Regions from separate parts of the Rhizobium sp. SVR5-2C genome, predicted to be linked through region 4. Evidence: predicted binding sites of a transcription regulator. Region 4 holds the regulator's gene; each other region holds the start of a gene.
What was found. The regulator PhoB, encoded in region 4, activates phosphate uptake and scavenging genes when phosphate is short. The targets are predictions, from matches to a motif close to TGTCATNNANCTGTCAT.

Region 1: ACPYOI_RS07205 (NAD-glutamate dehydrogenase) is a predicted target of PhoB. The motif match lies at 2,343-2,359, and genes of this name have one in related genera.
Region 2: ugpB (sn-glycerol-3-phosphate ABC transporter substrate-binding protein UgpB) is a predicted target of PhoB. The motif match lies at 3,170-3,186, and genes of this name have one in related genera.
Region 3: ACPYOI_RS01945 (BtaA family protein) is a predicted target of PhoB. The motif match lies at 2,509-2,525, and genes of this name have one in related genera.

The regions. Positions count from the first base shown of each region.
Region 1 covers NZ_JBNDHT010000017.1:4,748-9,916, reverse strand. Annotated here, with positions in the region: gene ACPYOI_RS07220 (lytic murein transglycosylase) at 1-676, shown strand, start outside; gene ACPYOI_RS07215 (carbonic anhydrase) at 694-1,335, opposite strand; gene pdxY (pyridoxal kinase PdxY) at 1,408-2,286, opposite strand; gene ACPYOI_RS07205 (NAD-glutamate dehydrogenase) at 2,553-5,169, shown strand, end outside.
Region 2 covers NZ_JBNDHT010000015.1:40,368-45,536, reverse strand. Annotated here, with positions in the region: gene ugpE (sn-glycerol-3-phosphate ABC transporter permease UgpE) at 1-824, opposite strand, end outside; gene ugpA (sn-glycerol-3-phosphate ABC transporter permease UgpA) at 835-1,719, opposite strand; gene ugpB (sn-glycerol-3-phosphate ABC transporter substrate-binding protein UgpB) at 1,783-3,108, opposite strand; gene ACPYOI_RS06740 (YraN family protein) at 3,231-3,599, opposite strand; gene rsmI (16S rRNA (cytidine(1402)-2'-O)-methyltransferase) at 3,589-4,509, opposite strand; gene dnaN (DNA polymerase III subunit beta) at 4,755-5,169, shown strand, end outside.
Region 3 covers NZ_JBNDHT010000004.1:11,968-17,136, reverse strand. Annotated here, with positions in the region: gene ACPYOI_RS01955 (transglycosylase SLT domain-containing protein) at 51-989, shown strand; gene ACPYOI_RS01950 (serine hydrolase domain-containing protein) at 1,015-2,394, opposite strand; gene ACPYOI_RS01945 (BtaA family protein) at 2,572-3,816, shown strand; gene ACPYOI_RS01940 (class I SAM-dependent methyltransferase) at 3,867-4,487, shown strand; gene ACPYOI_RS01935 (glycoside hydrolase family 25 protein) at 4,614-5,169, shown strand, end outside.
Region 4 covers NZ_JBNDHT010000033.1:13,214-18,382, reverse strand. Annotated here, with positions in the region: gene pstC (phosphate ABC transporter permease subunit PstC) at 1-197, shown strand, start outside; gene pstA (phosphate ABC transporter permease PstA) at 194-1,513, shown strand; gene pstB (phosphate ABC transporter ATP-binding protein PstB) at 1,529-2,344, shown strand; gene phoU (phosphate signaling complex protein PhoU) at 2,387-3,100, shown strand; gene phoB (phosphate regulon transcriptional regulator PhoB) at 3,135-3,818, shown strand; gene ACPYOI_RS12090 (GcrA family cell cycle regulator) at 3,885-4,418, opposite strand; gene ACPYOI_RS12085 (acetylornithine transaminase) at 4,835-5,169, shown strand, end outside.

The sequences.
Region 1 (5,169 bases), on a different contig from region 4:
CAATGGCGTCAGCCCATCGGTCCTGAACCGGGCCTTCGCCAACGTAAACTATAACAGGCAAACCATCGCCGCCGACCGCGGCCAGAAGAGCTTCAAGCTGTCCTTCGACGCCTTCATGAAGAAGCGGGGCGGGGCGGCGATCATTTCCCGGGGCAGGGGCGTGAAGCGCTCCAATCAGGCACTGTTTGCCTCCATCGAGCGCCGCTTCGGCGTCCCGGCCGGCCCGCTGATTGCGATTTGGGGTATGGAAACCGGGTTTGGCAGCTATATGGGCAACCAGCATACGCTGTCCGCCGTTTCGACGCTCGCTTACGACTGCCGTCGCTCCGATTATTTCACCGATCAGCTTTATGCAGCGCTGCAGCTCGTCTCCGAAGGCTACCTGAACCCACAGGCCCGCGGTGCGGCCCATGGCGAAATCGGCCAGACACAGTTCCTGCCACGCAATGTCGTCCGTTTCGGCGCTGATGGCGATGGCGACGGCCGTGTCGACATGGTCGGCTCACGCGCTGACGCCTTGGCTTCGACCGCGAACTTTCTCAGAGGCCACGGCTGGCAGGCCGGCGCCGGTTATCAGCCCGGTCAGCCGAATTTTGGGGCGATCGCGGGCTGGAACGCCGCGACGGTGTATCAGCAGGCAATCGCCTATATCGGCCAGCAGATCGACGGCCAGTAAGCTTCTGCCCGGAGGCGCTATACTTCCGGGCGAATGAAGTCGCGTGTCTCCGCGTCCATGACCCACAATTCCCCGGTTGAGATGTCGAACCAGGCGCCGTGAAGGGCGATCTTGCCTTCTTTCTCGAGCGCCTTGACCTCCGGGAAGGTACGCAGATTAGTGATGGAGTTGCGGATCGAAACGCGTTCGAGAGCCGTCTGGCGCTCGGTCTGGGTCATGATGTCGTTGCTGCCGATCTGCTCGGCGGCGTCCTTCACCAGGGACATCCAGCGGCCGATGAAATCGCCGGGAGAAAGAGGTTCGGCGTTCGGGTCGAGCGCTGCGCGAATGCCGCCGCAACGGCCATGACCCATCACCACGATATCCGTCACCTTCAGCGCCTGGACGGCAAATTCCAGCGCCGCCGAGGTAGCATGGAAATGACCGTCCGGCTCATAGGGCGGAACGAGATTGGCAACGTTGCGGATGACGAAAAGCTCGCCTGGGCCGGCATCGAAGATGAGCTCCGGCGCGGCGCGGGAATCGCAACAGGCAATGACCAGGGTGGTCGGGTTCTGGCCGTTTTCAGCCAGCGTCCTGTAGCGGTCGCGAGCGTCGGCATACCGCCCGTTCATGAAGTTGCGGTAACCGTCCAGAAGAGGGGTTGGAAAACGCTGCATGACTTCCGATTAGCGCGCGAACGCCGGAAGATCAACTACCGCAGGCGCGAAATGCGCAGCTACCGCCTGCGGCTAATTCCTCCGCCGCTGCGCGGGATGCATGAGGTGGCGCATCTGCACCATGGCCATCGGCGTCGAAAGGCTTGAAGAATCGCTTGCCAGCGTGAGCTCGTCGCTGCCGCGTTTGACCGCGCGCGCCAGCACTTCGTAAACACTGGCCGTCGCAAGCTGCAGCGCTTTTTCGTCATCCATTCCGGAAAGAAGCCGCGAGAGAAAGACCGCCGCCAGAAGATCGCCCAACCCATTCGGCGGATTGTCGATGACGCGATGTTCGGCAAGCAGCGCGTGGCGGCCGGAGAGATAGAGATTTCCCGTCCCTCCCGCCATCATCGGGACAGCGGAGGTGACAAGCATGCGTGAGGGACCGAGCGAGAGGGCCGCCTCCATGACCGCCGTGTTGTCCTCCAGTGGCGCACCTGCCATCCAGGCAAGTTCATAACGGTTGGGTGTCGCCAGCGAAGCAAGCGGAATGAGGTGGTCGCGGATCGCTGCCGCCGTCGCTTCCGGCACATAGAGACCGCCGAGATCGCCCATGACCGGATCGCAGACATAGAACAGGTCCGGATTTGTTGCGCGCAAGGCGCTGACGAGACGGGCAACGGAACGAGCCTGCGCAGCATTGCCGAAATAGCCCGACAGCACTGCTTTTACCTCTCCGATCCATGGCGCACGAATGAGATCGTCGATGGCTGCATCGAAATCAGCCTCCGCAAAAGTGAGCCGTGTCGAGCGTCCGTGGCCGGGATGCCAGGGCAGAACGATCGTCGGCAGGGCCCAAACCTGATGGCCGAGCGTTTCGAGGGCAAAGACGGCCGCACGATTGCCGACTGAACCGCGAACGACATGGCTGGAGATGACGATCACCGTTCCTGCTTGGCTGATATCCGACATGATTGATTTTAGACCCTGAATTCGACGCGCTGTTGATGATCCTTTTGCCGCGCGGCTGTCAACCATTCTTCATCGATGCATGAAATTCTCGCCGAATTGGCAGGCTTCGGAATCGACTGATCCGGAATTTGGAGAATCTTCCAGAATTTTATCCAAAGCGGGTCAAAAACGCACGAAAGCTGCTGTCGCGAGGCCTCTTTTAGAGATTTTTTCGACAAATCTTCTGCTAACTTGCAGGAAATCACGCAAACTGGGGAACTCTCAAAATGGCTGTCAGAAACAATCCTCGACGGGAAAAGCCGATCGAAAGCGCGCGGAAGATCGCTGCGGCGACGGGCGAGCAGCATCTCGATCCGGAGATTCTTTTCGGCCGGGCAAGCGGAGATGACCTCGATTGCTATACGCCTGAGATGCTGGCGCTTTCCGCCATTCATTCCGCAAAGGAGCTTTCGGCCTGGGATGGCAAGGCGCCTCGCGTCAGTATTGACACGCTCCCCGATGTTGAGCCCGCCGGCGTGGCCGTCTCGGTCCTGACGATCACCGATCGCAACATGCCGTTCCTTTACGAATCGGTCATGGGTGAGGTTACGAGCACTTACCGCGATCTCTATATGGCCGTGCATCCGATCCTGGTGATCGAGCCTGGCAAGGCGCCGGTGCTTTATTCCGCCGAGGAACCAAGCGATCCTGAACAACGTGTCAGCCATATTCAGCTTCACATCTCGCCCCTGACTGCCGAGCAATCCGCCGATCTCCGGCAGCGCGTACTCGGTGTGCTGGAGCAGGTTCATCAGGCCGTTTCCGACTGGAAGCCTATGCTTTCCAAGCTCGACACGGTCATTGCCGAACTCAGCAGCTACAATGCCAGCCGCAAGAAGGCCGATCGCGACGAGGCACTGGCTTTCCTGACTTGGCTACGCGACGAAAACTTTACCTTCCTCGGCATGCGCGAGTATGTCTATTCCGGCAAGGGCAGCGAGGCGAAGGTCGAGCGGGGCAAGGGCACAGGGCTCGGAATCCTTTCCAATCCGGACGTTTTGGTCCTGCGTACCGGCAAGGACGCCGTAACGACAACACCGGAGATCCTGGCCTTTCTCGACGGCCCGGACTTTTTGATCGTCACAAAGGCGAACGTGAAATCCGTCGTCCACCGCCGCGCTTATATGGACTATGTCGGCGTCAAGCGCTTCGACAAGGACGGAAACGTCACGGGTGAACTGCGCATCGTCGGCCTATTCACCTCCACGGCCTACACCGCATTCGCATCGGAAATTCCGCTCATCCGATCCAAGATCGCCAAGGTGAAAGACCATTTCGGCTTTGATCCGATGAGCCATTCCGGCCGGATGCTCGACAACACGTTGGAATCTTATCCACGTGACGATCTTTTCCAGATCGATACGACATTGCTTGCGAAATTCGCCGAGCAAATCAACGAACTTGCAGACCGGCCGCGCGTCCGAGTTCTGCCGCGCATTGACCATTTCGACCGGTTTGTTTCAGTCATCGTCTATGTGCCCCGCGAAGAATACGATTCCATCGTTCGGGAAAAGATCGGCAACTACCTGAAGACGGTATATGACGGTCGGGTCTCTGCCTACTATCCGGCCTTTCCGGAAGGCCGCGTTGCCAGGGTGCACTTCATCATCGGCCGGTCCGGCGGAAAAACACCGCGCGTCCCGCAAGCAAGGCTCGAAGAGGCAATCCGCGCCATCACCGCCCGCTGGGACGATCGCTTTGAGGCGCTGGCCGGACCGAAGGCGCCAAGGATCGGCGTCAGCAACGCTTTCCAGGATTCCTTCACGCCGGAAGAAACGGTTGCCGATCTGCCGGATATTACTGCCTCCGCTTCCGGCGCGCCGATCCGCATTGAGTTCTACTACCGCAACGACCTGGAGCGCGGCAGAATCTTCTCGCTCAAGATTTTCCATCCCGTCGAGCAGCTTCCGCTCTCGCGCCGCGTGCCGCTGCTTGAAAATCTTGGGTTCAATGTGCTTAGCGAGAGGACATTCGACATCGAGGTTCCGGCGGCCGACGGGTCAGCCAACATCGTTGTGCTGCACGATATGGAGCTCGAGCCCCGCAGCGGCGGCGAGATCGACCTCAACCATTATGGCGCTCGGCTGGAGGAAGCCTTCGTCTCTGCCTTCAGCGGCGCGATCGACAATGACAGTTTCAACCGGCTGATCCTTTCAGCGGGGCTTTCCGCGCGCGAGGCGAACGTCCTGCGGGCTTATGCCCGCTATCTCCGCCAGGCGGGAATTGCCTATTCGCAAGACTACATCGCAACGACCCTCGACAAATATCCCCGGATCGCCGCGTCGATCTTCAGGCTTTTCTACGACTCGCTCGATCCGAAGCTGGGCGAGAAGGCGCGTGTGAAAAAGCTTGCCGAACAGCATCAGTCGATCGAAGCGGCGCTCGCCGACGTGCCGAGCCTCGACGATGACCGCATTCTGCGCCGCTGCATCAATGTCGTCGATGCGACGCTGCGCACCAATTACTTCCAGCGCAATGCCGACGGCTCGCCGAAGGCGATGCTTGCCTTCAAACTCGATCCGAAACTCATCGATGGCCTGCCCGATCCCAAGCCATTCCGGGAAATCTTCGTCTATGGCGTCGAGGTCGAGGGCGTGCACCTTCGTTTTGGCAAGGTGGCTCGCGGCGGCTTGCGCTGGTCGGATCGCGCAGAGGACTATCGCACGGAAGTGCTCGGCCTCGTGAAGGCGCAGCAGGTCAAGAACGCCGTCATCGTGCCGGTTGGCGCCAAGGGCGGTTTCTATCCGAAAAATCTGCCCGCCGGGGGCAGCCGCGACGAAATCTTCAATGCAGGCCGGGAAGCCTACAAGACCTATATCCGTACGCTGCTTTCGATCACCGACA
Region 2 (5,169 bases), on a different contig from region 4:
TTGACGAAAAGGCGCTGCATGACGATGATGATGAGGACCGGCGGCAGGGCAGCCAGGATAACGCCCGCCATGACGAGGTTCCACTGCGTGTTGCCGTCGAGGACTGCGGCCAGGCGCTTGATGCCCATCACCGCGGTGTAATAGCCGGGGTCGGTGGTGATCAGCATTGGCCAGAGATACTGGTTCCAGCCGTAGATGAAGAGAATGATGAAGAGAGCGGCGATATTGGTACGCGACAGCGGCAGCAGGATATCGACGAAGAACTTCATCGGTCCGGAGCCATCGACGCGCGCTGCCTCCATCAGTTCCTCCGGGATCGTCAGAAAGAACTGGCGGAACAGAAAGGTTGCGGTCGCCGATGCGATCAGCGGAATGATCAGACCCGGATAGGAATTCAGCATGCCGAGGTCGGCGACCACCTTGTAGGTCGGCAGGATACGCACTTCGACCGGCAGCATGAGCGTCAGGAAGATGACCCAGAACGCGGCCATGCGGAACGGGAAGCGGAAATAGACGATCGCGAAGGCGGAGAGGATCGAGATTGCGATCTTGCCGACGGCAATCATCACCGCCATCAGCAAGCTGTTTGCCAGCATCAGCGCGAAGGGTGGCGCACCGGCCACCGAGTTGCCGTTGCTGAGCAGCTGGCTGAAATTTGAAACGAGCTGATCGCCGGGAAGGAGCGGCACCAGGCCGGTCATGAAATCCGTCGAGCCGTGGGTCGCGGCGATGAAGGCGAGATAGACGGGGAAGATCACCGTTACCACGCCGACGATCAGCACGAGATGCGTGAGGAAGTTCAGAAAGGGACGGTTCTCGATCATCGCGCGGGCCTCAATACTGTACTTTTTTCTCGACCCAGCGGAACTGGATCACGGTCAGGGCGACGACGATAAGCATCAGCACGACCGATTGAGCGGCGGAAGGACCGAGGTTGAGGCCTACGAAACCATCGGCATAGACCTTGTAGACCAGCGTGTTGGTGGATTGCGAGGGGCCGCCGGAGGTGGTCGAGTCCACAACAGGGAATGTGTCGAACAGCGCATAGGTGATGTTGACGACCGCCAGAAAGAAGGTTGTCGGCGAAAGCAGCGGGAAAACCACCGTCCAGAATCGCTTGAACGGACCGGCGCCATCGATGGCGGCAGCTTCCGTCACCGATTGCGGAACGGACTGCAGGCCGGCGACGAAGAAGAGGAAATTGTAGGAAATCTGCTTCCAGGCCGAGGCGACGACGATGAGGATCATCGCATCATTGCCGTTCAGGCGGTGGTTCCAGTCATAGCCGAGATGGCGAAGGATATAGGGCAGGATGCCGATGCTGGGGTTGAACATGAACCACCAGAGAAGGCCGGCCGCGGCGGGTGCGACGGCGTAGGGCCAAACGAGCAGCGTGGTATAGAGCCTTCCGGTCTTCAGCACGCGGTTCACGCAGACGGCGAAGAGCAGCGAAAGCCCCATCGAAAGCACGGTAACGGACACCGAAAAGATCAGCGTCACCCATAGCGCATTCATGTAATCGGCGCTGCCGAAGAGCTTCGTGTAGTTGGCAAACCAAACAAAGGTCGTCTTCATGCCGAAGGGGTCTTCGCGCAGGAACGACTGGCGGAATGCCTGGAACGCAGGCCAAATGAAGAAAACAAGTGTAATCGCGAGCTGCGGCGCCAGAAGGAAATATGGCAGGACGCGGTTCAAGAAGATTGTGCGCTTTGTCTGCATGGCTCGCCCAACATGGAAAGGCCCTCCCCGGCGTGGGGAGGGCTTGGATTCAACCTCGAAGGCTTAGTTCGAGTTTGCGGCTTCGAATTCGCGCAGGATGGCGTTGCCTTCCTTGACGGCTTCATCGAGCGCCTGCTGACCGGTCTGCTTGCCGGAAAGCACGGTTTCGAGTTGCTGGTCGATGATGTCGCGGATCTGCGTCAGGTTGCCGAAGCGAACGCCCTTCGAGTTGTCGGACGGCGTGCCGCGGGTGATCTGCTTGATACCGACGTCGGAGCCCGGGTTCTTTTCGTAGTAACCCTGCGACTTGCCGAGATCGTAGGCAGCGTTGGTGATCGGCAGGTATCCGGAGAACTGGTGCCAATCAGCCTGTACTTCCGGCTGGCTGAGATAGGTGAAGAACTTGGCGGCACCCTTGTAGACTTCCGGCTTCTGGCCGTTCAATACCCAGAGGGTTGCGCCGCCGATGATCGAGTTCTTCGGATCCTTGGTCACGTCGTCGTAGTAGGGGAGCGTCGAGAAACCGACCTGGAAATTCTTGGCGTTGGCGATGACGCCTGCGCGCGAGCCCGAGGAGCCCATATAGATGGCACATTCCTGCGAATAGAACTTCGGAGCCGAGTCGGGACCGCCGCCCGGGCCGCCGTACTGGAAGTAACCGGCGTCCTGCCACTTCTTCAGGTCGTCCCAGAGACGAGCCTGGTTCGGGCCATTAAAACTAAGTTCAGCCTTGGTGCCGCCGAAGCCGTTCTGCAGCGTGCCGTAAGGCAGGTCATGAATGGCCGAGAAGTTTTCGAGACCGAGCCAGGTGGCAGCATAGGTGATGGTGAAGCCGCACTTGGCAGCGCCGGAATCGACGATCTTCTTCGAGAAGTCAGCCAGTTCGGCATAGGTCTTCGGAGCGACTTCCGGATCAAGGCCGGCCTTCTTGAAGACGTCCTTGTTGTAGTAGAGGATCGGCGTCGAGGAGTTGAACGGGAAGGACAGAATGTTGCCTTCCGGATCGGAGTAGTAGCCGACGACCGGCGCGATGAACTTCGACGGATCCCACGGCTCGCCTTCATCAGCCATCAGCTTGTAGACCGGGTAAACGGCGCCCTTGGCAGCCATCATCGTACCGGTGCCGACTTCGAAGACCTGAACGATAGCCGGCTGTTGACCTGCGCGGAACGCTGCGATCGCGGCCGTCAGGGTTTCCGGATAGGTGCCCTTGAAGACCGGCGTGACGTGGTATTCGGTCTGGCTGTCGTTGAACTTCTGGACGATCTGCTCGAGCTTCTGGCCGAGCTCGCCGCCCATGGCATGCCACCAGGTGACTTCAGTCGCGGCGAACGACGTCGACGAAGACAGTACGACCGCAGCAGCGGCCAGCGCAAACTTCTTGAACATGGATAAACCCTCTCACCAACTATTGGTGAGAGACGCAATAGAGGGCTACTGTGACGCCTCCTTAAAAGTTTCATGACAGGACCGTCACAAAATCCGGCATTTTGCACAGCTATGCAAGCCGATCAGAATGCATCTGGAAAATGCCGCGGCAGACGGCCGGGCAATACCGCTACAATATCATATCGTTGAGAGAGGCGGCTGTAATCCGGCTGGCGCGCGAGCCACAGATCACTGGCGTTCCGGATGCGTTTTTGGGCGGCGTACGAAACCGCATCTACGGCGCGTAATTCGTCGCACCGGGCCTTCACCTCGACGAAGACCGCGAGGTCGCGCTTTCGGGCAATGATATCGATCTCGCCGAGCTTCGTGCGGTAGCGGAACGCTACGATGCGATAGCCCTTCAGCATCAAAACGACCGCCGCGATATATTCCGAGATATGGCCGCGGCGTTCAGCCTTTCTCCGGCTAAGGGTTACATCCCTATCGCTCATCCCTGACCTTCATATCGAGCAGACGCTGGTAAAGTTCCTTGCGTGGCAGGCCGGTAAGCCGGGCAGCTTCAGCGGCCGCCTTGGCCGTCGGCATGGAAGTCGCAAGATTGGCGAGAATTGCCTCAACGTCCGCCTCGTCCGCCTGCTTCTCTTCCGGGGGGCCGATCACGAGCACGATCTCGCCCTTCACGTTGTCGTTTTCGGCGTAGTGCGCGGCAAGTTCCGTGAGCGTGCCTCGGCGGAACTCCTCATAGGTCTTCGTCAACTCACGGCAGACGGATGCGTTGCGGGTGGGCCCAAGCACATCGGCAGCGGCAGCCAGCGTCGCGCCGATGCGGTGCGGCGATTCAAAGAAGAGCAGCGTTGCCGGGGTGGCGGCAAGTTCCGCCAGCCGGTCGCGCCGAGCCTTGTCCTTGACGGGGAGGAACCCTGCAAACAAGAAGGCATCGTTCGGCAGACCCGAGCCGACGAGCGCGGCGAGCGGTGCGGATGCCCCTGGAACGGGAATAACACGATAGCCTGCTTCGATCGCCGCCTGCGCGAGGCGATAGCCGGGATCGGAAACGAGCGGCGTTCCGGCGTCGGAGACCAACGCGACGGACTTGCCAGCCGCAAGCGCAGCCAACAATCGCGGACCTGCCTCATCGGCATTATACTCATGATAGGCAAACGGCCGGTTGCGGATACCGTACCGATCCAGAAGAACGCGGGTCACGCGCGTGTCCTCGCAGGCAAGCACATCGGCACCCGCAAGCGTTTCCAGCGCCCGCAACGTGATATCACCGAGATTGCCGATCGGCGTAGCGACGAGATAAAGCGCCGGCTCCAGCGGGCGGGCCGGAATGGCGACGTTGTGCAAGCGATAGCCGCGGTGCCCACCGCTCTCGCTTGGCGTATCCTCATTATTCAAGTTCAAGGCCCCTTTTGCTCTTTAATCTTTATGCGCGAGGGCTTTGTCGGCGGCAAGTGTCGGGAATTCTGTGAGCATCATCGCGGAAAACCGCAATTGGAGCCCCGCTTGGCCTCGCACCCCTTGCATTCGGCCGCAAAGTTCTGCCATTTTGCCTATCCACTCCTCCGGTCCGGAGCCGAAAAGCATCTTCTGGCGCGCCTTTGTACGCCGGGACAGTAACGGTCGAAAAGCGGTAGCATCCCATGCGTATTACAATTGAGCGGTCAAACCTGTTGAAGTCGCTGAACCACGTTCACCGCGTGGTCGAACGTCGCAACACGATCCCGATCCTGTCCAATATCCTGCTGCGCGCCGATGGTCAGAACCTCGACATGAAGGCGACCGACCTCGACCTCGAAGTGACCGAAGCCACGCCCGCCAATGTCGAGCAGCCTGGCGCGACGACAGTCCCGGCGCATCTTCTTTACGACATCGTCCGCAAGCTACCGGACGGCTCGGAAGTTCTGCTTGCGACATCGACGGATGGCGGCTCGATGGCGGTCCAGTCCGGCCGCTCGAAATTTTCGCTGCAGTGCCTGCCGCAATCCGACTTCCCGGATCTGACCGCCGGCACCTTCACGCATTCGTTCAAGCTGAAGGCATCCGATCTCAAGATGC
Region 3 (5,169 bases), on a different contig from region 4:
TTCAGTAACTTAATCGCTGCCAGGGCGGCGCGAATCGCGAAAGTGACAGAATGGTAGCGAAGGGGTTATCCGTCCTGATAGGCGGCCTTGTCTTGACGATGCTGGGCGGCGTTGCGGGATGCTCGACCGTCGAATACACGTCCCTGGCGGAATTGACCGCCGTGCAGACCGTTGTTCCGACCCCCAAGCCCGGCGAAGATGCAATGATGATGGCAGCGGTACCGGCCGCTGACGGCACCAGCCAGCCCGCAGACGCATTCGCCGCGGCCAGCCCGCAGGCAACACCGGCCCTCACCGCCGACGCGATGACTATGCCTGGGACGGAAGCTCTTGCCGATCCCGCCATGCAACAGATGGCGGCCGCGGCAACCCAGATCCCGCTGACGCCGGAAATGACGGCGATCCAGTCGGTCGTGCCCACGCCGCGCCCGGGCACTCCGCCCTCGCCATCGACCCAGCTTGCCTTCGCGGCGACGACGCCGCAGAGTGGCGCTCTGGCCGCCATTGCTTCCATTGGCGCGACGCAGCGCTCGATGTCGGACTTCACGTTCGACGAGTCCGCCCCGATGGATCCGCCGGCCGCGCCGCCGATGTTCAGCGACAGCGACGTCGACACCGCTCCCACCGTTGAAAAAAGCTTTATCAGCAAGCTGATCAGCAAGTACTCGAAGCTCTACGAAGTCCCTGAATCGCTGATCCATCGCGTCGTGCATCGGGAAAGCCGTTACAATCCCAACGCCTACAACAAGCGCGGTTATTTCGGCCTGATGCAGATCAAGTACAACACGGCGAAATCGATGGGCTATGACGGCCAGCCCAACGGCCTGCTCGATGCCGAAACCAACATCAAATATGCCGCGAAATATCTGCGCGGCGCATGGCTCGTTTCGAACAGCAATGAAGAAGACGCCGTCAAGCTCTATGCCCGCGGCTACTACTACGATGCAAAACGCAAGGGCATGACGGACATCGCCCAGGGCACCTACTAAAAACCACCCCGCCTGTAATGCCTAGTCAACTGGCCGGCAGCGCGGCCAGCACCTGTTTCAGCAGCACCTGCGGCTTGTAGCCTAGCGAGCTTGGCGTCAGCCCCATCCGGACAAACACGAGATTGGCGGAAGGCACGATTGCCATGCTCTGCCCGTCGTGCCCTTCCAGCCAGAATGTATCTTCCGGCAGCCCGGCCTCGGTGCTCGTATCGCCGCCCGGGGCAGCGAGCCATGCCTGGCCCTGAGTATATGTGCCGCCCGACGACCGGGTCGGCGTGCGCATGAAGCCGACGAATCCTTCCGGCAACAGCCGCTGGCCGTTCCAGACGCCGTCCTGCAGCAGAAACTGTCCAAAACGCGCCCAGTCATGCGCCGTCGCGTAGAGATACGAACTGCCGACAAAGGTGCCCCGAGCATCAGCTTCGAGAACCGCGCTCGACATACCGAGCGGTCTGAAAAGCGCGTCAGTCGGATAGGCAAGCGCCTTCTGCTGGCCGCCGATCCAATCCATCCATATCCGCGACAACAGGACCGATGTGCCGCTCGAATAGCGGAAACGCTCTTCCGGCTCCGCCTCCAATGGCGCATTGGCGGGAAGCGTAACCATGTCGGGGTCGAGATAGAGCATACGCGTTACATCCGCGACGCTGCCGTAATTCTCATTGAAGGCAAGACCGCTCTCCATCCCCAGCAGGTCACGGAGCTTGATGCGTGACCGCTCATCGTCCTTCCACTCCGGCAACAGGCTGGTCGTTTCGAAATTGCCCTTTCCTTCGTACATCGCGCGACCGACGAGCGCCGCGTTGACGGTCTTGGTCATCGACCAGCCGAGCAGCGGCGTCTTTGCGCTGAACCCTTCGCCATAGCGTTCCGCGACGATCCGGCCATTGTGAACGACGACGATCGCGCGCATCTGCGGACCGGCGAGCGCCTCGTTCGCCAACAAAGACGCCAGTTCTCCATCATTGGCGGCGGCAACGCCCTCGCCTTCCGGCCACAGGGCGGTGTTCTCCTCGGCAGGCGGAACTGGATCCAAGGGCGTGGCTTTGGCGGCAGCCTCGAAATCGCCGTCAGGCACGCTCGTGCAGCCGAAAACCCCGCGATAGAGAGCATAGCTGGGTGCAAAGAGACCAAGGATGCGCGCCGTCACACGCCCCTGCTCGCGATCGACCGAAACGCGTATCAGGCGCAACAGCGGATTGCCGGGCGCTTGCACATCGTTATTGAGGACTGCCTGCGGATCCCGTCCTGCCATGAACACGTTCGAGCAGACGATCTTTGCTGCATAGCCGTCACCGACGCGCAGGAGCTCCGGTGGCCGAACATAAAGCCAGATCGCCCCACCAGCCACGATGGCGACGATGGTTGCAGTGAGCGCCTTCAGGGTACGCCGAATAGGTCGCATATCATTCCCTCCACGAACGGAGAGAAGCAGGAAACGCTTTCACAAAAAAGAGCATGACGACGTAAACGGCGTTTCGTGACAGTCAATTCCTGTAGAAAGCCTACCCACAGTCTGCGTCATCAAACTGTAGCAGGGACGCGCTACACGCCCTGAACGCTAAAAGGGTGACAGACTCATATGACGGAATTTGCACCGGATACCGGCTTCCGCAAGAACCGGAAACTCAAGGACGCTCTTCTCCGCCACAAGGCATTTTCCAAGGACGGCTTTTCGGAACGGCTTTTCGGCCTGCTCTTTTCCGGCCTCGTCTATCCGCAGATCTGGGAAGATCCGGACCTCGACATGCAGGCCATGGAACTGCAGCCGCACCATCGCATCGTCACGATCGGCTCGGGCGGCTGCAACATGCTTGCCTATCTTTCCAAGGCACCCGCCTCCATCGACGTGGTCGATCTCAACCCGCATCACATCGCGCTGAACCGCCTGAAGCTTGCCGCCTTCCGGCATCTTCCGAGCCATGCCGATCTCGTCCGCTTCCTCGCCATGCCCAACGAGCGCTCGAACAGCCATGCGTTCGACCGCTTTCTCTCGCCTAGCCTCGACGAAGCGACGCGCTCTTATTGGAACGGCCGCAAGTTCGGTCGCCGCCGCATCACCGTCTTCGACCGCAACATCTATGAAACCGGCCTGCTCGGCCGCTTCATCGGCGCGGCCCATCTGCTCGCCCGCCTGCACGGCGTCGATCTCCGGCAAATGACGAAAACCGGTTCGATCCGCGAACAGCGGCAATTCTTCGACGAGCAGGTTGCGCCGCTCTTCGAAAAACCCGTCGTGCGCTGGATCACTGGACGTAAGAGCTCCCTTTTCGGGCTCGGTATCCCGCCGCAGCAATATGACGAACTTGCGAGCCTCGCCGCCGATCAGTCGATCGCGCCGGTGCTGAAGCATCGCCTCGAAAAGCTCGCCTGCCATTTCCCGATGCGCGAGAACTATTTCGCCTGGCAAGCCTTCGGCCGCCGTTACGCGGCTGCAGACGAAGGCCCGCTTCCGACTTACCTGAAGCCGGAGCACTACGAAGTGATCCGCGCCAACGTCGATCGCGTCAATGTCCACCATGCAAGCTTCACCGAGCTTCTCGCCGGCGAGCCGGCCGCCTCCCGCGACCGCTATGTCCTGCTCGACGCGCAGGACTGGATGACCGATCAGCAGTTGAACGATCTGTGGGCGGAGATCAGCCGCACAGCCCGCCCCGGCGCCCGCGTCATTTTCCGGACGGCTGCCGAAAAGAGCGTCATCGAAGGCCGCCTTTCTGCGGCGATCCGCGACCAGTGGGAATATTTCGAGGAGAAGTCCCGCGATATGACCGTGCTCGACCGCTCGGCGATCTATGGCGGCTTCCACATCTACGGGAAGAAGGCGTGACCGAGATCCGCACCATCGTGGAGAGCAAAGCAGAAAGACATGCCAATCTGATGGATGGCATGTATCGCTACCAGCGCCACGTGTATGATCTGACCCGCAAATACTACCTGCTCGGCCGCGACCGGACGATCCGTCATCTGGATGTTCCGGAAGGCGGTACGCTGCTGGAAGTCGGCTGCGGGACCGGCCGCAATCTGGCGCTCGCACATCGTCACTTTCCCCGCGCCAAGCTCTATGGCCTCGACATTTCGCAGGAAATGTTGATCTCGGCGCGCAAGACCTTCGCCACGAAAGCCACGATTCCTGACTTTCGGGTATCCGATGCCACGGCGTTCACGCCGCGAGAATTCGGGCTCGGCGGTTTCGACCGCATCCTGATTTCCTATGCGCTTTCGATGATTCCCGATTGGCAACGCGCGGTCGATGCCGCAATCGCCGCATTGAACCCGGGAGGACAGTTGCACATCGTCGATTTCGGCCAGCAGGAGGATTTGCCGCGCTGGTTCCGGACGATGCTGAAGGCATGGCTTGGAAAATTTCATGTCACGCCACGAGCCGATTTGCGCGAAGTTCTGGAAGCGCAAGCTCATGAAAATAAGGCGAGATTGTCGTTCGAGCAGATCGGCCGGGGCTACGCCTGGCGGGCGTCTATTGTCTCCGAGCGTTCATAATTAGCTTGAAACTAACCGATTTTTTACGTTGATATGCTGGAATGAGGGGGATTCCTCTACTGAAACTCGTCATTCGAAGGTCAGACTGTGGGGCAAGCAGATCACTCGGCTCACGACGGGACATCCATGCGCCGGCTTTTGTTATGCGTCCTGCCTTTGGCGTTGATGCTCGCCGGTTGTACGTCAGCGGGATATGATTATCTCGATACAGCATCCGTAAAGCCGCAGACCCGTTTCAAGGATTCCGACCCGCAGGATTTCGGGGCCAACCACCCGAACCGGAACGAAATCCACGGCATCGACATCTCCAAGTGGCAGGGCGATATCGACTGGCAGACCGTGAAGAATTCCGGCGTCGCGTTTGCCTTCATCAAGGCAACCGAAGGCAAGGATAGGTTCGACCCGCGCTTCAACGAATACTGGCAGCGTGCCCGCGCTGTCGGAATCCCGCATGCCCCCTATCACTTCTACTATTTCTGCTCGTCCGCCGACGAGCAGGCCGACTGGTTCATCCAGAACGTCCCGCGGGAATCGATGCGGCTGCCGCCGGTCCTGGACGTCGAGTGGAACGGCGAATCGCCGACCTGCCGTTTCCGGCCCGATCCCGCAACGGTTCGGGCTCAGATGCAGCGCTTCATGGACCGCCTGGAAGCCTATTACGGCAAGCGGCCGATCATCTATA
Region 4 (5,169 bases):
GCATGCAGATCAATCCCTTCGAGCCGATGACCACGGTCACCGTCAAGATCGTTAATCAGTTGACGGGCGATCTTGAATTCACCTCGCCGCAAACGCTGGTCGCCTTCGCGCTTGGCATCACGCTCTTCTTCATCACGCTTTGCCTGAACATCTACGCCCTCTACATCGTGCGCAAATACCGGGAGCAGTACGAATGACGAATGTTCTTTCCCCTGCTGCGGGCACAATTTCGAAAGCACCCGAGCGCCGCGATATAGGCATCAAGCGCCGCTATGCCGCGGAGCGCCGTTTTAGGGCCTATGGTATTGCCGCGATCTCCTTCGGTCTGATTTTCCTGGCGATCCTGCTGTCGACGGTTGTTCGCAACGGCTACACGGCCTTCCAGCAGACGGCGATCACGCTGCCGGTCGAATTTACCGAGAAGACCATCGATCCGAGCAACAAGCGCGCTACCGATCCGTCAGTGCTGATCGCGGCAAACTACGGGGCGCTGCTGCGCGATGCGATTGTCAAGCAGCTGAAGCTCAACCCTTCCAGCCGTCCGGACGTCCGTGACGCGACGGCCATGCTTTCCAAGGGCGCGCCGATCCAACTGCGCGACACGGTCGTCGCCGATCCGTCGCTCATTGGCAAGACCGTCAACGTCACGGTTCTGGCTGATGCCAATGTCGATAGCGCCAACAAGGGGCAGATCGATCTCTCTGTTGATGAGAAAAACCGCAAGGTGAACGACAAGCAAGTCGGCTGGATGAACGAACTGAAGGCAAGCGGTGCGCTTTTCAAGAAGTTCAATACCGGCCTTTTCACCAACGGCAATTCCAGCCGCCCGGAAGCTGCCGGCCTCGGCGTGGCTCTGGTCGGCTCGCTCTACCTGATGTTGATCGTTCTGGTTCTTTCGCTGCCGATCGGCGTTGCCGCCTCGATCTACCTTGAGGAATTCGCCACCAAGAACAAGGTGACGGATCTGATCGAGGTGAACATCAATAACCTCGCGGCCGTGCCGTCGATCGTTTATGGGCTGCTCGGCCTCTCCGTCTTCATCAATTTCGCCGGCCTGCCGCGTTCGGCTTCGCTGGTTGGCGGCCTGGTGCTGTCGCTGATGACCTTGCCGACGATCATCATCGCCACCCGTGCCGCGCTGCGCGCCGTGCCGCCGTCGATCCGCGCGGCTGCTCTTGGCCTCGGCGCCTCGAAGATGCAGATGGTGTTCCACCACGTCCTGCCGCTGGCGATGCCCGGCATCCTGACCGGCACGATCATCGGCCTGGCGCACGCGCTTGGCGAAACGGCGCCGCTTCTCCTGATCGGCATGGTCGCCTTCGTTGCAAGTGCGCCGGCCACCCCGCTCGATCCGTCCACGGCGCTGCCGGTGCAGGTCTATATGTGGGCCAACGAAGCAGAACGCGCCTTCGTCGAACGCACCTCTGGTGCCATCATCGTCTTGCTCCTGTTCCTGATTGTCATGAACTTTGGAGCCATTCTCTTGCGCCGTCGCTTTGAGCGTCGCTGGTAAACGGAGTACATATTCATGAACATGTTAACCGAAGCAGCAGTTGAGAAGGCTCTGGACAAACGAATGAATACGATCCCGTACAAGATGATCGGCCAGGACGTCTCGGTTTACTATGGCGACAAGCGTGCGCTTTTCGACGTGAAGCTGAACATCCGCGAAAACACCGTTACCGCACTCATCGGCCCGTCCGGCTGCGGGAAGTCCACCTTCTTGCGCAGTCTCAACCGTATGAATGATACGATCGACAACTGCCGCGTTACCGGCAAAATCACTCTCGACGGCGACGATATCTACGATCCGGATATCGACGTCGTCGAACTTCGTGCTCGCGTCGGCATGGTCTTCCAGAAGCCGAACCCTTTCCCGAAGTCGATCTATGAGAACGTCGCCTACGGTCCGCGCATCCATGGTCTTGCGAAGTCGAAGGCCGATCTGGACCAGATCGTTGAACACAGCCTGCAGCGCGCCGGCCTTTGGAACGAAGTCAAGGATCGCCTGCACGAAACCGGCACCGGGCTGTCCGGCGGCCAGCAGCAGCGCCTCTGCATTGCCCGCGCCGTTGCCGTCAGCCCCGAAGTCATTCTGATGGACGAGCCGTGCTCGGCGCTCGATCCGATCGCCACCGCGAAGGTCGAAGAGCTGATCCATGAGCTGCGCGAGAATTTCACGATCGTCATCGTGACGCACTCCATGCAGCAGGCTGCCCGTGTTTCGCAGCGAACCGCTATGTTTCACCTCGGCAATCTCGTCGAGGAGAATGATACCGACAAGATGTTCACCAATCCGGACGATCAGCGCACCCAGGACTACATCATGGGCCGCTTCGGCTGATCTTTGGCGTCAGAAATGTAGAGACAATCAAGGACGTTCCCCATGGCATCGACACATATTTTTTCTGCGTACGACGACGATCTCAAATTCCTGTCCCGCCGCATCTCGGAGATGGGCGGACTTGCCGAACAGATGGTATCGGACGCTGTCCGAGCGCTGGTGAATAGCGATACCGCCTTGGCGCAGAAGGTCATCTCGGACGACGTGATCCTCGACCATGCCGAGCGCGAGATCGGCGAAAAGGCGGTGGTCACGATTGCACGCCGGCAGCCGATGGCTTCCGACCTTCGCGAAATCATGGGCTCGATTCGCATCGCGGCTGATCTCGAGCGCGTCGGCGATCTCGGCAAGAACACTGCCAAGCGTGTCATCGCCGTTCAGAGCGCCGGCGTTCCGCGAAAGCTCGCGCGCGGCCTGGAGCACCTTTCCGAACTGGCGCTCGTCCAGCTCAAGGAAGTGCTCGACGTCTACACGAGCCGAGCGGCCGACAAGGCCAAGTCGATCCGCGAGCGCGATGAAGAAATCGATGCGATGTACACTTCGCTGTTTCGCGAGCTTTTGACATACATGATGGAGGATCCGCGCAACATCACCAGTTGCACGCATCTTCTCTTCTGCGCGAAGAATATCGAACGCATCGGTGACCACGCCACCAATATTGCCGAAACCATTTATTACATGGCGACCGGTGCCCAGCCGGAAGGCGAGCGTCCGAAGGACGATACCGCCAACACCGTCGGCGCGGTAACGGAATAACCTCCGAATCCGGCCCCCAGGAGACAGTAATCGAATGATCCCGAGAGTTGCAGTCGTTGAAGACGAAGAGGCACTCAGCGTGCTCCTTCGCTATAATCTTGAAGCCGAAGGTTTTGAAGTTGATACCATCCTGCGTGGTGACGAGGCCGAGATACGCCTTCAGGAACGGACGCCGGACATTCTGATCCTGGATTGGATGCTGCCGGGCGTGTCCGGCATAGAGCTCTGCCGCCGCCTTCGGATGCGGCCGGAGACCGAGCGTCTGCCGATCATCATGCTGACAGCCCGCGGCGAGGAGAGCGAGCGCGTGCGCGGTCTTTCGACCGGAGCTGACGACTATGTCGTCAAGCCGTTCTCGACACCTGAACTCGTTGCCCGCGTCAAGGCGATGCTGCGCCGCGCCAAGCCCGAGGTCCTCTCCACGGTCCTGAAATGCGGTGACATAGAGCTCGACCGCGAGACCCATCGTGTTCATCGCAAGAGCCGCGAAGTCCGGCTCGGCCCGACCGAATTCCGCCTGTTGGAGTTCCTGATGTCGTCGCCCGGCCGCGTTTTCTCGCGCTCCCAGCTTCTGGACGGCGTCTGGGGCCACGACATCTACGTCGACGAGCGCACGGTCGATGTCCATGTCGGTCGCCTGCGCAAGGCGCTGAACTTCTCCAACATGCAGGATGTCATCCGCACGGTCCGCGGCGCTGGATATTCGATGGAAGCCTGATTGCCGCTCCCATGAGGAAATAAAAAACGGGCCGCGAGGCCCGTTATTTTTTGTCTCTTATCCGGCTTAGTTTGCGCGGGCGGCTGCCCGGCGGCGCTCGTTGACCGGCTGATAAGCCAGGCGTTGATGGTAGCTGCAATAGGGAGAAGAGTCGTTGCTTTCGCAGCCGCAGAAATGGAAATCATCCTTCAGCGGATCGCCGACCGGCCACTTGCAGGTGCGTTCAGTAAGCTCGGTCAGGCCAAGACGGCGGGAAATCGGTACGACCACGTTCGCGGCCGGACGATATTCCATTTCCGCCATCAGGTCGACTTCGATCTCTTCCTTGAGCATCGTCGCGCCCAACTGGCGCGTGACCGTGCGGGTTGCAATCCGCGAGGCATAGTTCGGCGCGCGGGGAGCCGAGGTATTGCGCTTCGGCGCGCGCACCGTCGTCGCAGTGCCGCCGGCTTTGGCGCGGCCGGGAAGGCTAAGCCTGTGGACCTTGCCGATGACTGCGTTTCTGCTCACGCCGCCGAGCTGTGCGGCGATCTGGCTCGCGCTCAGCCCTTCGGACCAAAGCTTCTTGAGTTTTTCGACACGCTCGTCTGTCCAGTTCATGCCCTGTCTCCGATTAGCGTTGTGAAGGCAGAATCCCTCACCATTGCCTCGGATGTGTCCGAAGCAGGAAACGCTTGACTAATTTTGGTGACTAGTTCCGCCGCATGCAGTCTAGTAATTGAGTTTTAACCTAGTGTGAGGCTGACTCCGTGACAAGAGTCGCGGGAATCCGGATGAATCGAATTTCAAGTTTTCCCCAACTTGCTGGCCGTGCGAGTCATTTCTGCAACATTAGCTGTTAATAAAATAAGTTCCTTTGGCTTTATGTTGCAGCACGCGGTAAACTCGCAGTTTGTTGACATTGCAGTGCGAAAAGTAAATAGTGTCACTCGCCGCCGAAAGGCGGCATTTTTAATTTTTTGGACCCGGTTTTTAGCCGGAGTCCGGTTGCCCCAACCTCGACAGGAGACCGCGCCATGGCTGAAGCCGCGCCGCTATATGACACCTATTCTCGTGCCCCTCTGCGGTTCGAGCGAGGTGAGGGCGTCTGGCTGATAACCGAAAGCGGCGAACGTTATCTGGACTTTGGGGCAGGCGTTGCCGTGACGTCGGTCGGCCACAGCAATCCGCACGTCGTCCAGGCTTTGAAGGCGCAGGCCGACAAGGTCTGGCACCTATCGAACATCTATGAAATTCCCGGGCAGGAAGCGCTTGCAAAGCGGCTGACGGACGTCACTTTCGCCGATAAGGTGTTCTTCACCAATTCAGGGGCAGAGGCGCTCGAATGCGCGATCAAAACGGCGCGCCGATA